3 regions of the Saccharomonospora sp. genome follow, and region 1 is predicted to be linked to each of the others. Evidence: riboswitches for the same ligand, from Rfam matches in the RefSeq annotation. Region 1 holds a riboswitch; each other region holds the start of a gene.
The links. Region 1 has a riboswitch for cobalamin ahead of M7H19_RS15600 (magnesium chelatase subunit D family protein). Riboswitches for the same ligand answer to the same signal wherever they lie in the genome.

Region 1 (5,455 bases):
GCGTGGACTCCGTACCCGAGGCCGGCGGGGACGTTCTCGCCTCGACCACCACACTCCTGCCCGGCGGCGGCTTCAACGTGATGGCCGCCGCCGCCAGGGACGGGGCCCGCGTCCTCTACGCCGGAGCCCACGGCAGCGGCAGGTTCGGCGACCAGGCACGCGCGGCGCTTCGAGGGGAGGGCATCACCATCGCCCAACCTCCCACCGAGGACAGGGACACGGGAGTGTGCGTGGTCCTGGTCGACGACGACGGCGAACGCACTTTCGTCACCGGAACCGGCGCGGAAGCCGGACTCCCGCCTGACCTGTTGAAAACCGTCGAGGTCACCACCGAAGACGTGCTCTACCTCAGCGGCTACAGCCTCCTGCACGAATCGAACCGCGCCGCACTGCTCGGCTGGCTGCCCGACGTGTCCGTGGCCACGGTGCTGTTCGACCCGGGACCGTTGGTCGGTGAGATACCCACCGACGTCCTGACCCCAGTGTTGTCCAGGGTGGACATTCTAAGCTGCAACGCGCGCGAAGCCCGCGAATTGACCGGGCTTGCCGATGCCGTGTCGGCGGCATCCTCGTTGACGAAGCGCCTCGGTTCCGGTGCGGCGGCGATCGTGCGGGACGGGCCGGCGGGCTGTGCACTCGCACGAAACGGCGAGGCCCGGCACATCCCGGGGTTCCCGGTCACCCCGGTCGACACCAACGGCGCGGGCGACACTCATTGCGGTGTGCTCGCGGCGGCTCTGCTCGACGGTGCCGACCTCGCCTCCGCTGCAAGGCGTGCGAACGCGGCGGCAGCGATCTCCGTGCTCCGGCACGGACCGGCCACGGCCCCGTCCGGCTCCGAGATCGAGGAATTCCTGACCCGCCGCTAACCCTCCACGGCCCGGGTTGGGATGCCCCGGTGCGAGACGATCACATGGGCGGCCCCGTCTCGCGAATGCGGTGCGCTACTCGACGTGGTCGGCCAGAGGATCAGCGATGGTCGGACCGGAACGACGTTCTGCGAGTGGACGATCGCGGCGGGCGAGGAAATTACGTGACAACCGCACAGAACCGGGAACCCGAGCCCGTGACCAATACGGCACGGACGTCATCCTCGCCGGCCCGCACGGCCGTGGCTCGCAACTGACGTGCCAACGGCAAGTCCAGGGCGTTGGCCGCGTCGGGACGGTTCAGTTCCATCCGCGCGACGCCGTCGGTGACGGAGTAAGCCACGAACTCGGCCATGTCACACCCGCCGGAACAACGCGGCGAGCGCCTGACCGCCACCGATGCACATCGTGACGACCCCAGCTCCAGATCCCGGCGGACCAGATCCTTGGCGACCCGCAACGTCAGGATCGCGCCCGTGGCACCACCGGATGACCCAGCGCGATCGCACCTCCGTACGGATTGACCTTCTCCGGATCTAGCTTGGCGTCCCGGACCACGGCGACCGCCTGGGACGCGAACGCCTCGTTCAACTCGATGGTGTCGATGTCCGAGGGTACCGTGGGGTGCCGTGCCGGTCATCTCGAACAGTTTGTTCAACACCAACACGGGAGCGTAGCCCATCAGCTCCGGCTCCATCGCCGCGGTCGCCACCGCTTCGAGACTCACCAGCCCAGTCAGTCCTCGCTGCGTGGCCACGGATTCCCGGGCCAGAACGAGCGCCGCGGCACCGTCGTTGATGCCCGAGGCGTTACCCGCCGTCACCAAACCGCCCTTCTCGAACGCCGGGCGCAGCTTCGCCAGCGTCGTCTCCGGCTTCGGGTGCCCGTCCTCGGTCACGGTGAACGGTTTGCGGCCACCGACCTCGACCGGCGTGATCTCCTCAGCGAACACCGACTTGGCGGCCTCCGTCGCGGCGCGTCGCTGCGACGCGCACGCGAACTCGTCCCGCGCCTCGCGCGACACCCCGTACTTCCGGGCGACGTTCTCCGCCGTCACGCCATGTGGATGTCGGCGCCGCCCCAACGCAGTTGCATCGCCGCCGACCACACCGCCTGCAGGCCCGAACCGCAGAGCCGGTTGACCGTGTACGCGGGGGTCTGTTTCGGCAGGCCGGACTCGATCGCCACCCGGCGGGCGTTGTAGGCGTCGGGGCCGACCTGGCCGATGCATCCCATCACGACCTCGTCGATGTCCTCCGGGACGACACCCGCTCGCTGCAATGCGGCCTTGCCCGCGACCCCACCGAGCTTGTACGCATCGACGTCCTTGAACGCTCCCCGAAACCACCGACCGGCGTTCGCACACCGTCGACGATCAGGACCTTCTCTGCATCAGCTATGTCCGTCACACCAATCACACAGGCTCACCGAAAGCGCCGTCACAACAATCGAGCCGATGTCTCGCGACCCACCGAGATAGTAGGACGTCCAAACATCAAGGGAGTGCGAGATAGATCACATCCAAGCCGAAGGAGCGAGGTGGAAAGAGCTGCCGCACCCTCGGGAGCAGCTCGCCGACTTCTGTGGATCGAGTGGTCGGTTTCGTTCGAAACCCACCGGGTACCTCCAGCCGGGATGACCGGACAACACCTGCCGCCAGGGCGTCCGGACGAAGCACCGGACCCCATGAGTTCCAGGCCATTGCGGCACCCCGCTCATCGTCGACTCTCCGAGAAACCAAAGCCGGACACTCGAAAAACAGGACCACCGAACGCTGACTCGAATGCCTCCCGACACCACGCGCATCCGCTCAAGACAGTCGGAGACGGCCGGAAGAGTCACTCGAAGCGCCCACGCTCGACTGTGCGTGTACTCACAGGAACCCGACTCCCCAACACCGTCCAGTGCGGCTAAGGTGATCGCCGCGGCTCGAGGTGCCCCACGGCTCACGCCACGGGGAGAATCTGGGAAGTCCGGTGAAAGTCCGGCACAGGGCCCGCTGCGGTGACCCAGGCACTGACCTGGGAAGTCCGAAGACCGGCCTCGAACCGACCCCGGGCACAACCGTGTTCCGGGAAACACACGGCAGTTCGAGCGGGAGCCCTACATGCCTGTGCAGTACCCTTTTTCCGCCGTCGTCGGCTCCGACGACATGACACTCGCCCTCGCACTCACCGCGATCGACCCGTTCATCGGCGGTGTCCTGATACGTGGAGAGAAGGGCACGGCGAAGACGACGACGGTGCGCGGCCTCGCCGAGATCCTGCCGCCGGTGGCCGTCTACGAGGAAGACCGATTCTCCGTCGACCCGGACGATCCCGACGAGATCTCCCCCGACGGTCCGTTCGGGCCGGACACGACTGTGGTCACCCGTCCCGCGCGACTCGTCGAACTCCCTACGGGCGCCGGTGACGACCGGGTCACCGGGACTTTGCACCTGAACAAGGCCCTACGTGAGGGCGTCGTGGAATTCGAACCAGGCCTCCTCGCCCGCGCCCATCGCGGCCTGCTCTACGTCGACGAGATCAACCTGCTGCCTGATCACCTCGTCGATCTGCTGCTGGACGCGGCGGCCACCGGCCGTTTGAGCGTCGAACGGGACGGCCTCTCAGTCGAACACGCCGCCCGGTTCGTGCTCATCGGCACGATGAACCCCGAGGAAGGGGAACTCCGCCCCCAACTGCTCGACCGGTTCGGCCTGACCGTCGAAGTCGCCGCGCCCCGAGACCCCACCACCCGCGCCGAAGTCGTCCGGCGGCGCCTCGCCTTCGACGCCGATCCGGCCGGCTTCGCCGAACGGTGGGAAGCCGAACAAGACGCCCTCCGCGAACGTCTAGCCGCCGCCCGAGGCCTGGTCGACACCGTGGTGTTGGACGACGACACGCTCACGACCATCGCCGAGATCTGCGCCGCTTTCGACGTCGACGGTCTGCGCGCCGACCTCGTGACCGCCCGCGCCGCCGCGGCTCACGCCGCTTGGCAGGGGCGAAGCCACATCACGCGCGACGATGTCCGCGCTGCGGCTAGGCTCGCACTGCCGCACCGGCGCCGCCGCAATCCCTTCGACGAACCGGGACTCGACGAGGAACGACTCGACGAGCTGCTCGGCCCCGACGACCCCGGGCCTGACGGACCGGGCCCCGATGGCCCCGGCGGTGGTGCCGACGCCGACGATCAAGACACGACCAACGCCGGTGACGGTACGCAATCCGCGCCACCGTCAGGCGACATGCCTGGTCGGAACGAACGGAACGGGTCGAACGAGCCGGAGGAATCCCCGTCCTCAGAGCAGTCCGCCTCATCAGCCGGTACGTCCGTCGCGGCGGCAGGTCGACCGGGCCGGGCACCGCTCCTCGTCGTCCGTGGCACCGGGGAAGGCCAATCCGGACGCCGATCACGCGCCCGCACCCCACAAGGCGCGGTGATCGGGCCACGACGTGACGGCAATGCACAAGGTCGCCTCCACCTGGTGGGCACCATCACCGCGGCCGCACCACACCAACGACTGCGCGGCGGCCTCACCGATGGGCGTGGCCTGATCGTCACACCCGGCGACCTACGCCGCGCCGAAACCCTGGGCCGGGAGTCGAATCTGGTGCTGCTGTGCGTCGACGCCTCCGGCTCGATGGCCGCCCGTCGTCGCATGGCACAGGTCAAAACAGCTGTTCTCTCGCTGTTGCTGGACGCCTATCGACGCCGTGACAAAGTGGCGTTGGTGACCTTCCGCCGACACACCGCCGAGGTGACACTGCCGCCCACGAACTCGGTGGACGTCGCCTCCCGCAGACTCGCCGACCTGCCCGCCGGGGGACGCACCCCCTTGGCCGAGGGTTTGGAATGCTCGGCGGAACTGTTGCGGCGGGAGGCGCTCCGCGATCCGACACGCAGACCGCTGTTGGTGGTGGTGACCGATGGCCGGGCCACCTCCGGACCCGACCCGTTGGGCCGGGCTCACACCATGGCCCGGCATCTCGCCGCCACCGGTGTCTACAGCGCGGTGGTCGACTGCGAGACCGGCCGCTTCCGGATGGGACTGGCCGCACGACTCGCTGACCATCTTCACGCCGAGCACATCCCGTTGGGCGAGGTCACCGCCGACGGACTCACCGACGTCGTTCGCAGCGTCACCGCCCCGCGCCGGGAGGTGGCCTGATGCCCAAGGGCAAACCCCTGTTCGTTCCGAACGACGGCCTCACCACCCGCCAGCGACGTCACCGACCGCTGCTGATGGTGCACACCGGCAACGGCAAGGGGAAATCGACCGCCGCGTTCGGGCTGGCGCTGCGCGCCTGGAACCAGGGCTGGGACATCGGGGTGTTCCAGTTCGTGAAGTCGGCCAAGTGGCGTATCGGTGAGCAGACCGTCCTCGAGCGACTCGCCGCCCTGCACGCCGAGACCGGCGAAGGCGGGCCCGTCGAGTGGCACAAGATGGGCTCGGGCTGGTCGTGGAGCCGTAAGGCCGGAACAGAGGAGGACCACGCCACCGCGGCGGCCGAGGGCTGGGCCGAGATCAAACGTCGACTCGCCGCCGAACGCCACCAGCTCTACGTGCTCGACGAGTTCACCTATCCGATGCAGTGGGGCTG
Region 2 (6,936 bases), on a different contig from region 1:
AGGCGGTGATCGCCGACTCGCTCTCGCCGATGGTGGACGCCTGCTTCTCCACCCCGGCCGAGGACATGACGTTCGCGATCGCGTGGCTCGGCGCGATCGGGTACACGTTGCAGCTGTACTTCGACTTCTCCGGGTACTCCGACATGGCCATCGGACTGGCCCGGATGCTGGGTTTCCGGCTGCCGGAGAACTTCGCGCGCCCGTACTCGTCGGTGACGGTGACGGAGTTCTGGCGACGTTGGCACATGTCGCTGTCGCGGTGGTTCCGCGACTACGTGTACATCCCGCTGGGCGGTAACCGGGGCGGTGCGGCGAAGACGTACCGCAACCTGTGGATCGTGTTCCTGTTGACGGGGTTCTGGCACGGCGCTGCGTGGACGTACGTGGTGTGGGGCGCCTATCACGGCATCCTGCTGGTCGTGGAACGCTCCACCGGTTGGAGCGCCTCCCCCAAGACCCCGGGCGCCGTCATCGGTCGTCGGGCGCTCACCCTGGTACTCGTGATCTTCGGGTGGGTGTTCTTCCGCGCACCCGACCTCGGCTACGCGTTCACGATGTTGGGCAACATGCTGCTGCCTGATTTCACCGGTCTGACCGAGGCGGTGGAGGCCGCGGTCACGAACCAGCGACTGGTGTTGCTGCTGGGCGCGATGGCGGTGTTCTTCCTGCCCGCCCATCCGGTCACGGGGCCGCTTCTGGAGTCGTCGCGCACCACCCCGGCCATGGTCCTGCGCGTCACGGTGATGACGATCGGCGCGCTCTACGCCGCGATCCTGGTGGCGACGGGAACGTTCAGCCCGTTCCTGTACTACCAGTTCTGAAAACCGCGGTTCCGCGGTCCGCGCGGACGCACTTGCGGCCCGTCGTGGCACGGACGAGGGCGAGTCGGCCTTCGCCCGACGCGACGGAGCTCGCCCAGGGTCTCGAGTGGAGGTCCACAACCGACGGAGCCCGGCGACGATCCGTTCCACCGTGGCGGGGTCGGTGGCCCGATGCCGTGGCGGCGTGGCCGGACGGGCACACAAACGCGGGTCCTCGGCAGTAAGCGGTGGTCGGGGCGACGAAGGACCACGTCGCTCGCGGAGTCATCCCCTTCGCGGGAACCCCGATCCCGGCCTGGGGGACGTTGATCGTCGCGAAGAGACGTGCCTGCCAGTGTAACCAAGGACGACCCGAGCTGTAACCGGCCTGACCCCAGAAAGCGCGCCGGAGTCGACGCCGCCGTCAACTCAACGTGTTCCGCATCCGCGCGGCGGCGTTCACGAGGTTGCGCAACGAGGGTTCGTCGAGTTGCACCCAGTCCACGCCCACACCGTGCAGTCCACGCAACAGCTCGGCGCAGTCCGGGATCAGTCTGTCCACAATGTTCACATACCGGAATCCGCCGGGGGCATCATGGTCTGGTTCGGATATAAGCAGCAGCGTCACCGGGCCGACCAACACCGGACGGGTGCGCACCCCGACTCCACGGCCTCGTGAAACCACTCCACCACGGCACGATCGGCCACCGAGAACCGGGTGTCCGGACCGATCTCGGGAACCAGGTAGTGGTTAGTTGGTGTTGAACCACTTCGTCAGCTCCAGCGGCGGCACGGACTCCGCGCCCCACGTCATCGCAGGTGTCGAGCGGGCTCAGCCCGAGGTCGGCGTAGCGCCGTGGGACGGCGCCGAATGTCACGGCCGTGTCCAGGACGTGGTCATAGCAGGAGAGCGTTTCGGGAATCGAGTCCAGACCGGCGTCCCGCAGGGTGCGCCACGTGTCCGTGCGCAGGGCACGGGCCGTCTCCCTCAACTCCGCTTCATCGCACCGCGACGCCCAATAGCGTTCCAGGACGCGTTTGAGTTGCCCCGATTCGGTCCGATCCTGGGATAACCGAGTACGGTCGTTCCGATCGTGGTGGCCAAGGCTCTCCCCTCGCGAGCTCGACGGCGTCACCGGACGGTTCCGAAAAAGCTCGCAGGCGAACAGCACGACGATGACCACGCCACGTCGTCCTCGCGCCGGAGTTTCCCTCGAACGTCCGGTAGGTCGCGCACACCGGCGGTGTGCGCACCGATGGCAGGTCTTCGGACTCGCGGGCGGACCGGCTCACGCCGGGTTTCCCTACCGGCCGTCGCTTCCCAGGCCGAAAGGCCCAGTGCGGGTGTCGCCGGTCGAGACGACCGGCCACGGCGTTCGTTCCCACTCACCGCTGCGGGGCAGTCCCGGATTCCCACCGGGTTCCCTCTTGCGACGCCCCGCCCGGAGACGGGCGAACCACCGGCGGCGACTCAGGATAGTGGCGCTGTCCGGCAGGACAAGGACGTCCGCCCAGCCGGAGCAGCCGGATCAGATGTGCCGTGTCACTCACGGCAGTGCACGGCCACCTCGGAGCTCGCCCTCATCAATCACCGTACCGGCCAGCAGCTCGGAACGTTCCCCGGCCCACGAGATGTACAGGTACTCACGAGCGCGAGAACCCGCCACGTAGACCAATCCTCGCTCCCTGGCCCATGCGACCTCACGTTCCGGCTCCTTAAGCTCCCGAACGCCCCGTGGAGGGAGCTCACGCTGCGAGACACCCACAATCGCGACAGCACGGTATTCGAGACCTTTAGCACGGTGCATCGTCATTACCCGGACGACCTCACCGAGAGCGTTCTCGTCCGTCCCTGCACCTACTTCAGCCGCGGGCACTCCTCCGGTGGACAAGGTATCCGCCAGATCAGCAACCCTTCGGTTCGACCGCGTTACGACGGCCATCTGCGACCAAGTCACCCCGTCCCGACGCCAGGACTGGAGCTTGTCGATCAGCGCCGAATGCTCCTGCCTCGAGCTGTCGAAACCGCGGGCCTCCGGGACAGGGCCTCGGAACGCCGAACGTGCCCCCGCCAGAGATTCGGTATCGCCTTCGAGGTCATCCACAGCGTGTCCGTAGGCCACCTTTAGCGACCAATCGAGGATCTCTCGGGAAGTCCGATAGTTCACGGTGAGCCGCCGAGACCGGCCTCTCGTTTCGATACCGTATCGCGACAGCACAATCGGCTTGCCGTAAATCCGCTGATGCGCATCACCCACGATGAACAGATCATCACTGTCGTGAGGCACCAATGCCCGAATCAACCTCCAGTGGGCAGGGTGCAGATCTTGTGCTTCATCCACGACGACATAGCGGTATTTGGGGAGGGCACCGCGGCGAATACCACTGTCGAAGACAGGCGCCTCGTGCGGGTTCAGTTGCGCGGCAATGGTCGCCGCCCTCGCAGCAGCCCGTGTGAAAGTGATCAGGTTCTGCGCATTGAGGAGCTGGGTGAACCGTTCGAATACCGCCCACAGGTCCGCTCGCTGAAGCCGAGAGATGCGCCTTCCCCTACCACTACGGGACACGGTGAGGTATTCGGCTCTTTCCTCAATACCTTGCGCGAGAACTACTTCGTTCCACTCGCTCTGTAAGAAAGAGATGTCCCACTCTTCGGCAGCCGCCGCACGAGCTGTCTCCCATGCTTGCAGCACACCGGGATCATCGTCTTTCCGCAGCGTCAGCCGGGCTCCGTCCCCGATCCGAAGGACCCGCTGCGCCAGCGAGTCGATGTTGACGACATCCACCCGTCGTCGCATCAATTCCGGCCCCGCCAGTTCAGTGAGCTGGGACTCGATGTTCTGCGCCAGGTTCCGAGTGAAGGTCGTGAACAACACCTTCGCGTCGCTCGCCTCCTCGTCAAGGCGCTGGGCAAGATGGCGAGCCCGATGGATGGCGGTCACGGTCTTGCCCGTGCCCGCTCCCCCGGTCACGCGATACGGCCCCTTCCAGCCGTTGTGGTAGGCGAGCCTGCGCTGCAACGGGTGCAACCAAATGCGCCAAGCCTTGAGATCCGACTCGAGCGCCGCTCGCAGTTCCTCGATACTGCCGTCCGTGAAGACGAGCCTGGACTGCGGACGGTCGAGCGCACCCAGCAGGTCACCGGTGTCGATGTTCGATTCGACCTCGGCGATGAGGTCGGCCCACACTTCGTCCACCCCACGACCGGCGGCAAGGTCCAAGACCGCATTGCCCTGCACGCCCGGCAACTCCTCAGCCACCGTAAGAAGCTGGTCCTCGTCAGTGATGGTCACCAAACGCTCGGCGATGTCGGTGTCGATACCGAATCGCCGAAGGTCACGAGCTCGGATGCCGCTGAGGACGGGAGTGCGCCGCGGCTGGGTGCTCGACACCGCGCTCGCCTGAGTGATCGCCTTGTTCAGCGCCGCGGCATCCACCACGTCGAGCGCGCCGGTCACTTCGTTCACCCCGAAGCGCAGCTTGGCCGCGTAAGTGTAGGCATCATCGTGGGGTTTCACCGCCACGAGCACGTATCCACTGGCCCGAGGAAGTTCGATGAGAACCGCGCGCCAAAAGTCGTTCACCCGTGCCGTCTTGATTCGCGGATCGCGGACGCCTTCGGGAGTCTTGAGGTCGAGACCAGTGAGGTCGGGGCGTTCCTGAAGCTTGACGACGAAGTCGAGGACCTTGTTCTTTATCGATCCGTCCAAACTGGAGTAGCTCTTGCTGAACAGACCCGACACCACCACACGTGTACTCATCAGACCTGCTTTCCGAACGCTGCCGCGATCTTGTTCACAAGTTCCTCCTCGTCGTCGCCTTCCTCGAACAACCAGGCCTGCCACCCGTTACGGCGTAGCCATTGGTCCCTGTTGTCACAGACGTCGATGACTGCTGCGAACTTCCGATCGGGCCAGCAGTACTCCACCGGCCACAAATCTCCCTTGGGATCACCGACCTCACCGCCGGGCTCGGGCTCCGGTATGTCGAGTTCCGCCAACCGCTTTCCGATTCGAGCGAGGCGTTCATGAGTGAATTCGATGACGATTTCCCACCGGGCAGGAACGACATCCACTGTCGCTTCTCTCTCCACAGTGGACGGCCGGGCCAGGGGCAGGAACCTGCCCGCAAAGACGTCAAGTGAACTCCGGGTCCAACACTCGGCCATCCGCATCGGCATGGCAGATCCATACGTGGGAAGTGGGAGGAACTGGAGCACGTTCGACCAGCTGAGCCAGTCTCGCCACTGCTGTTCGTGGGATCGGCCGCCCACTTCACTGGGCCGGTCGTCCAACACGGTCACGGCCCCGATGGTGTCGGTCCCCGCTCCGTGCGAGCTACCGACAATACCGATCGGAAGGCCCGACATCCCGACACAAGACGCCACTACGACCGCACCACCACGCCCGTCGGGACGCTCGCCCCGAGCCCAAGCCAGCAGTGTGGAAGGCAGTTCCTCCGGAACCACTTGCGTCGGCGGATGCCCACGGTGGTCGTTCGAACTCATGAGGGCGATACAGGTCTGCACCGCCGTCTGGCCCCACACCGCCTCGCCGGGATCGCGAAGATACTCGAGCAACGCTCGCATCGGGTTCCCCCAGAGCAGCGAGGCACGTCTGTCACCGACAGCGGCCCGTGCGACATTGGCGGCCTTGCTGTCGACCAAAGTAGGCAACATGCTGTCGTAGCCGTCGAGCATCCGTGCGAAGTCTTCGACATCCTGGAAAGTCAAAGACCACACCCGATATCCCGCGTCTCGCAGCGCCGTACGCTTGACGGCGTCGTCCGCGGTGCGGTCGTTTTCCACCGAGGCGTGATAAGCCCGGCCGTCGAGATAGACCGCAACAGGTGCGTCCTGAGCATCCTGCCGCGTGAAGAGAAAGTCGGGTTCTGTGATGACCTTGCCGGCGGTCACGCGCACCAGAGGACGCACGGTCCACCGGCGTGGCTCCTGGTTCGGGCTGAGCAGATGGATGTCGAGTTCTTCACCCCGCTGCCCGGTCGAACTCGTCCAGGACTGTCCTTCTCCCCGGCTCACCGCGCTCTTGAGCACCTCCCGGAACCGGAGTTCCAGCTCAGAGAGCTGGAGGGAGGAGATGTCGATGTCGGCAACGGTAGGAATGCCTTCCACCGACCAGTTGTCGAGGAGTTCGGCCAGTAGCTCCATCGCCACCCGGCGGTTGGCGTGCTCCACTTCTCCCGGTTCGGCGACTCTGAGCAAGCAGCGGTGGCAGGCGGCACGCTCTTCGAACTGGCACTGGCAGGAGCTGAGCACCTCGTAGGCCTGTTGCAGGATGCGACGCATTCGGTTGGGGTCGCCGAAGCGATCGAGGTAGCCGGTGCCGCCGGGCACCGTGTCATGCAACACCAAGAACTGTCTGACCCGGCGATGCTCGTCGGGCATACGCGCCGTGACGATGTCGAGGTGCTGAGGTGCTCCGCCGAAATCCTGGTGCAGCCCCAAAAGGAGGGCGGTCTTCAGGGAGACGAGACGCAGGTTGACCTGGAAGGTGGACACCGGCAGCAGCAACCGCACGGCCTGAGTGGTGATCTCGTGGGAAAGCAGTAGGTCAACCCAGCGTGGCGCGGTTCCCCGCCGTGTCGAGCACCACCCGCGATGCCGCACCTTGTCCTCAGCGCTCTGGCGGACAACTCCGCAGTACACACAACTCGGGAAGCGTGGGGCCGAGGTATGAGTTCCCGCCACGGAGATATCGGGGCCGGGCCGGTCGGCACGCCCGAGGTTGACCGTGCGGATGGTCGCCTGCCGAATGTATTCGGCACCGAAGGCTTGCCCCCTGAGCCGCCAGGCACCTTGGATCTGGTCGTAATCCACATCCACGCCGGTGACCGTGATGAATCGGGTGCGGGTCCGGTCCTCGGTCTCGTCTTCGATCAAGGCCTCGTCACGACGGTGAACCGCGGAGGCCTTTCGTAATTCGAGCACCTTGTGAACAGCGCCCGCATCGGCAACGCCGGTGCTGCGGCACCGCGGGCACGCGGGGGGAGCCGGATCGACGGTCTCGGTTCCCCATCCGCAGTCCGGGCACAACCGCATGTGCCGCCAATGAGGCTGTCCGGAGGGCCCGAGCTCCAAAGCATCGATCTCCACTCGGTATCCCTGGGCATAGAAGAC
Region 3 (6,936 bases), on a different contig from region 1:
ACTGCACCATGTCGTTGCGTTCGGGTTCGCCGTGCACGAGCACATCCAGCCCCAGTTCCTCCTGCAACCGGACGACACGTTCGATCTCACCACGCATCCTGCCGACGTACTCGGAGTGTTCGATCTCGCCGGCACGCAGTGCCGCACGGGTTTTGCGCACCTCCGTGGTCTGCGGGAACGAACCGATGGTCGTCGTCGGCAGCGCGGGAAGTCGCAGTTGCTCCTGTTGTTCGTGCTGCCGGACGGCGTAGTCGGCGCGACGCGCATCCTGCGGGCGCAGCTCGGCCAGCCGTCGCCGGACGCTCTCATCCCGCACCCGGTCGGCGCCGTTGCGGTCGGCGACGGCTCGGCGTGCGGCGACGAGTTCTCCTTCCAACTCGTCGCGTCCCTCGCGCAGCGCACGGCCGAGCACAACGACCTCGTCGACCTTCTGGCGAGCGAAGGACAACCACGTCCTCACCTGCGCATCCAGGTGAGTCTCGACGGCCACGTCGTACGGCACGTGCAGCAACGAACAGGACGTGCCAACGGCGACGTCGCCTGCCATACCGAGCAGCGTGGCGGCCGTGGTCAAAGCCCGGTCGAGATCGGTGCGCCACACATTGCGCCCGTCGACGAGACCGGCCACCAATGTCTTGTCCCGCAAGCCGGTCAACGCCGAAAGATCGTCCACTCGCGAGTCTCCAGCCACGAAGTCGACCCCGACGGCCTCGATGGGCGCCGAGGCCAGGATCCCCAACGCATCGCCGAGATCCCCGAAGTAGCCGGGCACGAAGAGCTTCGGCCGGTCGCCGATCGAACCCAACGCGTGGTAAGTGTCGCGCAACGCGTCGAGTTCGCGTCGCGTGCGGTCAGCGGCGAAGGCGGGTTCATCGAGCTGCACCCAGTCCACGCCCGCACGACGCAGTTCACGCAACAATTCGGCATAAGCCAGAACCAGTTTGTCCACGCTGTCCAAAGGAGAGAATCCCTCGGGAGCATCCGGATCCGGTTTGGACAGTAACAGCAGTGTCACCGGGCCGACCAGCACAGGCCGGGTACGCACACCCAGTTCCAAGGCCTCGTGGAACCGCTCCACCACGGCACGGTCGGCCACCGAGAACCGAGTGTCCGGGCCGATCTCGGGCACCAGATAGTGGTAGTTGGTGTCGAACCACTTCGTCATCTCCAGTGGCGGCACGGAATCGGTGCCACGCGCCATCGCGAAGTAGGTGTCGAGTGGGTTCAGGCCGAGGTCGGCGTAACGCTGCGGAACGGCACCGAACGTCACGGCCGTATCCAACACGTGATCGTAGAAGGAGAACGAATCGGGAACCGAGTCCAGTCCCGCCTCCCGCAGGGTGCGCCACGTGTCCGCGCGAAGGGAACGGGCGGTCTCCCTCAACTCCGCTTCGCTGCCACGCGACGCCCAATAGCGTTCCAGGGCGCGCTTGAGTTCCCGGTTCGGTCCGATCCTGGGATAGCCGAGTACGGTCGATCCGATCGTGGTGGCCAAGGCTCTCTCCTCGCGAGCTCGACGGCGTCACCGGAAGAACTGCCGAAGGAACCCGCAGGCGAACAGCACGACGATGACCGTGCCACGTCGTCCTCTCCCGTCCGCCGGAGTTCCCTCGAACATCCGGAAGGTCGCGCACACCGGCGGTGTACGCACCGATGGCAGGTCTTCGGACTCGCGGGCAGGTCCGGCGCGTACCGGATTCCTACTGGCCGTCGCTTCCCAGGCCGTAAAGCCCAGTGCGAGTGTCACCGGTCGATCTGACCGGTCACGGCGTTCGTTCCCGCTCACCGCTGCGGGGCAGTCCCGGATTCCCACCGGGTTCCCTCTTACGACGCCCCGCCTGGCGGACGGGGCGAACCACCAGCGCGACTCAGGATAGTGGCGCTACCGCGTAGAACAAGGGTGTCGCCCGGTCGGAGCAACACTTCAGGCCCCCGACTCCTCCGGTTCTCCTGCCTCGTCCGGTTCCTCCGACTCGTCCGGGACGAACGCCAGTTGGTCGGGGTGGAAACCGTCACGTCGAGGTGGTAGCAGCCACGCCTCGGGCCTGACGCTCTTCTGCCTCCCGAGCTCAGCCAGATCGAGCGGTGCCGAAAGGTCGGTTCCGTAGACGAAACCATCGGTCACCGGTTCGAACGACAGGTTCTGCGGCTCCATCCCGGTGCCCACCGCGACGAGGTAGACATCGTCCAGCGCCGTGGAGAACGCGGCCCACCCGCCGGCGAAGCGCCACACCCGCGCCCGCACCTCCGCGCCCTCGATGCTCCACCAGACGACGGGCCAATCGGAGTAGCGGCGAGACTGCTGTTCGGCGTGTTCCACGAGCGCGGGGATGAGCCCATCGGGCCTCGGCACCGAGCTGTCCGGCAGGGTCACGTTGACCACTCCGAACGCTCCGCTGAACGCCACTTCTGCCAACGGGTCCTTACCGTTCGGGCACATCACCGACTCGTACCGTTGCCTCGGCAAAGTGCCCACCCGCACGCCACCGTCGGCGTCCAGTTCCCGGTGGCCGAGCCACAACGCCCACGGCGGTGTGCCCGGTAGACCTTCGAAGAAGTCCACCCAACGAGGACCGTGGAACTTCTCGTCCAGGCCGTACACCTGGAAATCGACGACCTGCGGCTTTCCTGCTGCGGCGTTGGAGTCCACTCGTCGATGGTGCACCGTGTCCACCGTTTCGGCAGCTCGACGCCAGTGTCGTAAGCACCGTCACCAGCACTGTCGCCGCCCGGTGTCGCCCGCGTCGGTTACAACGACCAACGACGGAAACCGGCCTCGGCGTCCACGACGTTCCCGGTGATGGTCGAGGCATCCTCGCCGAGCAGTAACGACACCACCGCCGCCGCCTCCGCCGGTGTGTTCCAGTGCCAACCCGAGGGGAACGAACCACCCCTTCGGTACTGCTCCGCGAAAGCCCGCACGAGCAACGACGTGACACGCACATTGACCGACCACGTCGTGTCGAGTTCCTCCGCGGTCCACTCGTCGAGTGCGGAGCCGGAGGAATGGGCGTGGTCGACGATCAGAGTGTCGAGCGACCGCGAAACCGATTCCCCCGACTCTGCTGACTCCCGGCACAAGCGCGGTACGCGCGGTCGACCGCTGTCGTCGACAGTGGTCAGCGGGGCAACCGAATATCGGCGCCGGTCACGCCGGCTGCTTCTCCCCCTCGGTCGAGCCGCTGCCGGCGGAGGCTTGCGCGGCACTGCGGCGGTCCTGCTCCTCAAGCTGCGCCGGAGTCGGATCGACCCCCAAACGTTCGATGGCCTGCTGCAATACCGACTGACTGGCGGTGAGTCCGTCGAACACCGCGGCCCGGAACTCGTAGGCCTCCTTGCGCAGTGTCCTGGCTTCGGCGAACCTGCTCTCGGCCTCGGCGATCATGGCGTCGGTCTTCTTCTTGGTGACCCGCTGCAGCTCCGCGGTCTCGTTCTCCGTCCTCTCGCGTTGCGCGGCGAGCTCCTTCTCGACGGCCTCGCGCTGATTCTCACGCCGCTGCCGCGCTTCCTCGTCGAGGCGGTCCCGTTCCTTCGCGGCGTCGGCCGCGAGTTTCTCGGCCTCGGCCTGAGCCTTGGCCCTGGTCTTCTCGGCGTAGGCATCGGCGGCGTCGCGCATGTCGGCCGCCTCCCTCTCGGCCTTCGCCTTCAGCTCGGCGATCTCCTCCTCGGCGAGCTGCATCATGGTTTTGACCCGCTCGGTCATGGCGGCGGGCCCTGCCGGATCCTCCACCATGCGCGCCAGCGCGGTCTTGGTGTCGGCGAGTTCCTTCTGCGCGTAACTCAGTGCCTTCGTCAGCTCGGCGACCGACGCCGTGGCCTCATCGCGGTGCCGCGTAGCACTGGCCAGCTCTGCGGTGAGCTTTTTGACGTGCTCGTCCACTTGCACCTGCTCGTAGCCGCGAAAGGCAGTCGCGAACTGCGGATTCGTCACCTGTGTAGGGGATGCCTGCGCTTCAGCCATTCGGCCACCATAATGAGTCCGGGTCGCCGATCCCATCTCTCGCTTGCCCCTTTCCGGCGAAGTATCGGACAGCAGCGCTGAAAGGTTCCGCGAGAAATCCGTGTGCCGACATCGGCTAGGAGGTCGCAGTGGAGGCAGTTCTCGCCGACCTCGCCGCGAACTGGCCCCTCTACACCGCAATTCCCGTGGTGGCCGCCCTCATCGGTTACGTCACCAAACGGGTCGCCATCGAGATGATGTTCCGGCCGATGGAGTTCATTGGCATCAAGGGAACCTTCCTCGGCTGGCAGGGCGTGGTGCCCCGGCACGGTGGCAGGATGGCCGCCACCGCGACGGACCTGCTCACCCGCAACGTGCTGGACGTCTCCGACGTCTTCGCCAGGATCGACCCGGACCGGCTCCTGCGCGAGATCGAGCAACCGCTGCTGAAGGCCGTCGACGACATCGCCAGAGAGGTGTTGTCCGAACATCATCCGAGGCTGTGGCAGCGGCTCCCACCGATGGCGCAGGACCTGGTGGTGAAGCACATCCAAGCTGCCTCACCACGCCTGTTCCATCAGGTGATGGAGGAGTTGCGGAACAACATCGACGACATCCTCGACATCAAACACCTGAGTATGCAGCGCCTCACTCACAACAAGGCGCTACTCGTGAAGTTGATCAGAGAGACCTCCCGTCCCGAAATGGCGTTCATCGCTCGTTCGGGTATTTATTTCGGGTTCACTCTCGGCATTGTTCAGTCGATCGTGTGGGCGTTGACGAAAAATCCGCTCGTCATGCCGATCTTCGGTGCCGCCATCGGATTGTTCACCGACTGGCTCGCCATCAAGTTGATCTTTGTTCCGCGGGATCCGATCCGATTGCCGGGCGGATTCGTGTTGCAGGGCCTGTTCCAACGCAGGCGCGCCGAAGTCGCCCACCAGTACGGCGACATGATCGCCGGCGAGTTGTTGACGGTGCGGAACCTGATGCAGGGCATCTTCGACGGCCCCAGGTCCGACCACCTGGTGGCGATGGTGCGAAAGCTCGTCGCCGAGGCCATCGACGAACAGTCACAGGCCGCGGGCCCGTTCGTCCCCGCCGCCCTCGGGCGACAACGCCTCGACGAGATCAAGGACGCGGCGGCCACCAAGGTCATCGAACGCCTGCCCGACATCCTCCGCCACGCGGAGGACTACCTCGCCAGGGCGATGGACGTGACCAACATCGTGGAGCAACGCATGATGCGCATGACGTCCCTCGAATACGAGGGCTTGCTGCGCCCCGCGTTCCGGCAGGACGAATGGAAACTCATCGCCGTCGGCGGGGCCATCGGTTTCATCGTGGGCGAACTACAGGTCCTGCTGATGCTGCATTGATCGCGGTTGATCGCGGCCGATCACGCCGCGCTGACCGGCTCGCGCCGTGCCTCGCTGTCGGCGCTGTCGCCGGCATTGACTCCGGCCGCTCTGTTGCGCGCCCACTCCACGACCCGGCACACGAGGTAGATCGTGAACGAGATAGCGGTGACGAAGAAGCTGACGGGCGCTCCCGGAGCGAGCGACAACACGATGCCTCCGAGTGCGGCCAACTCGGCGAAGATCACGGCCAGGACGGTCGCGCGAAGCGGACTCGCGGTCACGCGGGCGGCGGCAGCGGCGGGCGTCACCATCAACGCCACCACCAGCAGCGCGCCCACGATCTGCACCCCGAGTGCGGTGGCGATCCCAATGAGCACCGCGAACAGCGGCGCCAACAACCTCCCCGGAACGCCGCGCGCCGACGCGACGGCGGGGTCCACGCTGAAGAACAACAACGGTCGGTAGATGATCGCCGACACCACGAGCACGATGCCCGCCGCGATCAACAACGTGGTGAGGTCGGTGGGCTCGATGGCCACGATCTGGCCCACCAGGATGCCGAATTTGTTGGACGCTCGACCCGGGTAGTACCACAGCAACAGCACTCCGAGACCGAGTCCGAAGGCGAGGATCACGCCGATCACCGAGTCGCGGTCCGACTCACGTCCCCCGAGCAGCCCGAGCAGCAGCGCGGCGATCACCGCACCCGCCAGCGCCCCGTAGCTCACCCCGATGCCCAGCAACAGCGCGGCGGCGGCGCCGGTGAACGCCAGCTCGGCCGTGCCGTGCACGGCGAACGACATTCGGCGCATGACGATGAGCGGCCCCAGGATGCCCGCCACGAGCCCGAGCACGGCCGCAGCGAGCAGGGCCGTCTGCACGAAGTCGAAACCGAGCAGCTCCAGTGTCAGGTCGAAGTCGAACAATTGCTCCATGCGAAAGCCTTCGAGTCGGGTGAATGTGCGCGGGGGACGGATTCGAACGACGGGCTTTTAGGAGTGGTGCATTTCGTCCTCGCAGAGCGCGCTCTGCGTGCCCGCGACGTGGATCTGCCCGCCGATCCTGACGACCTCGACCCGCGAGCGGTACAACTCGGACAGTGTCTGCGAGGTCATCACCTCGTCGGGTGTACCGACACGGAACTGACCGTCGACGAGATAGAGCACCCGATCGACGTAGGGCAGGATCGGATTGATCTCGTGGGTGACGAACAGGACCGCCGTGTCAGCCGTACGTCTGCGCTCGTCGATGAGGTCGGCCACCACGCGCTGATGGGTGAGGTCGAGAGAGGCCAACGGTTCGTCGCACAACAACACGTCGGGCTCACCAATGAGTGCCTGTGCCACCCGGAGCCGCTGTTGTTCACCACCGGAGAGCTTGCCCACCGGTGAGTCCGCGTACCGCTGGGCGCCGACGGCTTCGATGGCCGCGTCGATGCGAGCGCGCCGCTGGCGCAGACCCCGCAGCCCGAATCCCCACCTGTGTCCGTCGAGGCCGAGCCCGACGAGATCCCTTCCCCTCAGCGTCAGGCCGTCGTCCACGGCCCGCTGCTGCGGCACGTAACCGACGCGTTCACTGCCTCGACCGGGTGGGCGTCCCGCCACGGTGACCGTGCCCGCGCTCAACGGCTGCTGT

Region 2: linked by a shared signal. The riboswitch ahead of M7H19_RS00470 (5-methyltetrahydropteroyltriglutamate--homocysteine S-methyltransferase) and the one ahead of M7H19_RS15600 (magnesium chelatase subunit D family protein) in region 1 are both predicted to bind cobalamin.
Region 3: linked by a shared signal. The riboswitch ahead of metE (5-methyltetrahydropteroyltriglutamate--homocysteine S-methyltransferase) and the one ahead of M7H19_RS15600 (magnesium chelatase subunit D family protein) in region 1 are both predicted to bind cobalamin.

What each region holds. Positions count from the first base shown of each region.
Region 1 is NZ_DAHVQP010000129.1:365-5,819, reverse strand. Features, by position in the region: gene M7H19_RS15610 (PfkB family carbohydrate kinase) at 1-869, shown strand, start outside; gene M7H19_RS18670 (enoyl-CoA hydratase-related protein) at 1,030-1,224, opposite strand; gene M7H19_RS18665 (hypothetical protein) at 1,332-1,427, opposite strand; partial or broken gene M7H19_RS18660 (acetyl-CoA C-acyltransferase) at 1,687-2,165, opposite strand; cobalamin riboswitch at 2,785-2,930, shown strand; gene M7H19_RS15600 (magnesium chelatase subunit D family protein) at 2,977-5,022, shown strand; gene cobO (cob(I)yrinic acid a,c-diamide adenosyltransferase) at 5,022-5,455, shown strand, end outside.
Region 2 is NZ_DAHVQP010000006.1:4,837-11,772, reverse strand. Features, by position in the region: partial or broken gene M7H19_RS00475 (MBOAT family O-acyltransferase) at 1-821, shown strand, start outside; partial or broken gene M7H19_RS00470 (5-methyltetrahydropteroyltriglutamate--homocysteine S-methyltransferase) at 1,276-1,905, opposite strand; cobalamin riboswitch at 2,041-2,277, opposite strand; gene M7H19_RS00465 (UvrD-helicase domain-containing protein) at 2,348-4,561, opposite strand; gene M7H19_RS00460 (DEAD/DEAH box helicase) at 4,561-6,936, opposite strand, start outside.
Region 3 is NZ_DAHVQP010000097.1:3,504-10,439, forward strand. Features, by position in the region: gene metE (5-methyltetrahydropteroyltriglutamate--homocysteine S-methyltransferase) at 1-1,495, opposite strand, end outside; cobalamin riboswitch at 1,638-1,875, opposite strand; gene M7H19_RS11470 (hypothetical protein) at 1,925-2,650, opposite strand; gene M7H19_RS11475 (hypothetical protein) at 2,749-3,081, opposite strand; gene M7H19_RS11480 (DivIVA domain-containing protein) at 3,149-3,961, opposite strand; gene M7H19_RS11485 (DUF445 family protein) at 4,090-5,319, shown strand; gene M7H19_RS11490 (metal ABC transporter permease) at 5,340-6,236, opposite strand; gene M7H19_RS11495 (ABC transporter ATP-binding protein) at 6,294-6,936, opposite strand, start outside.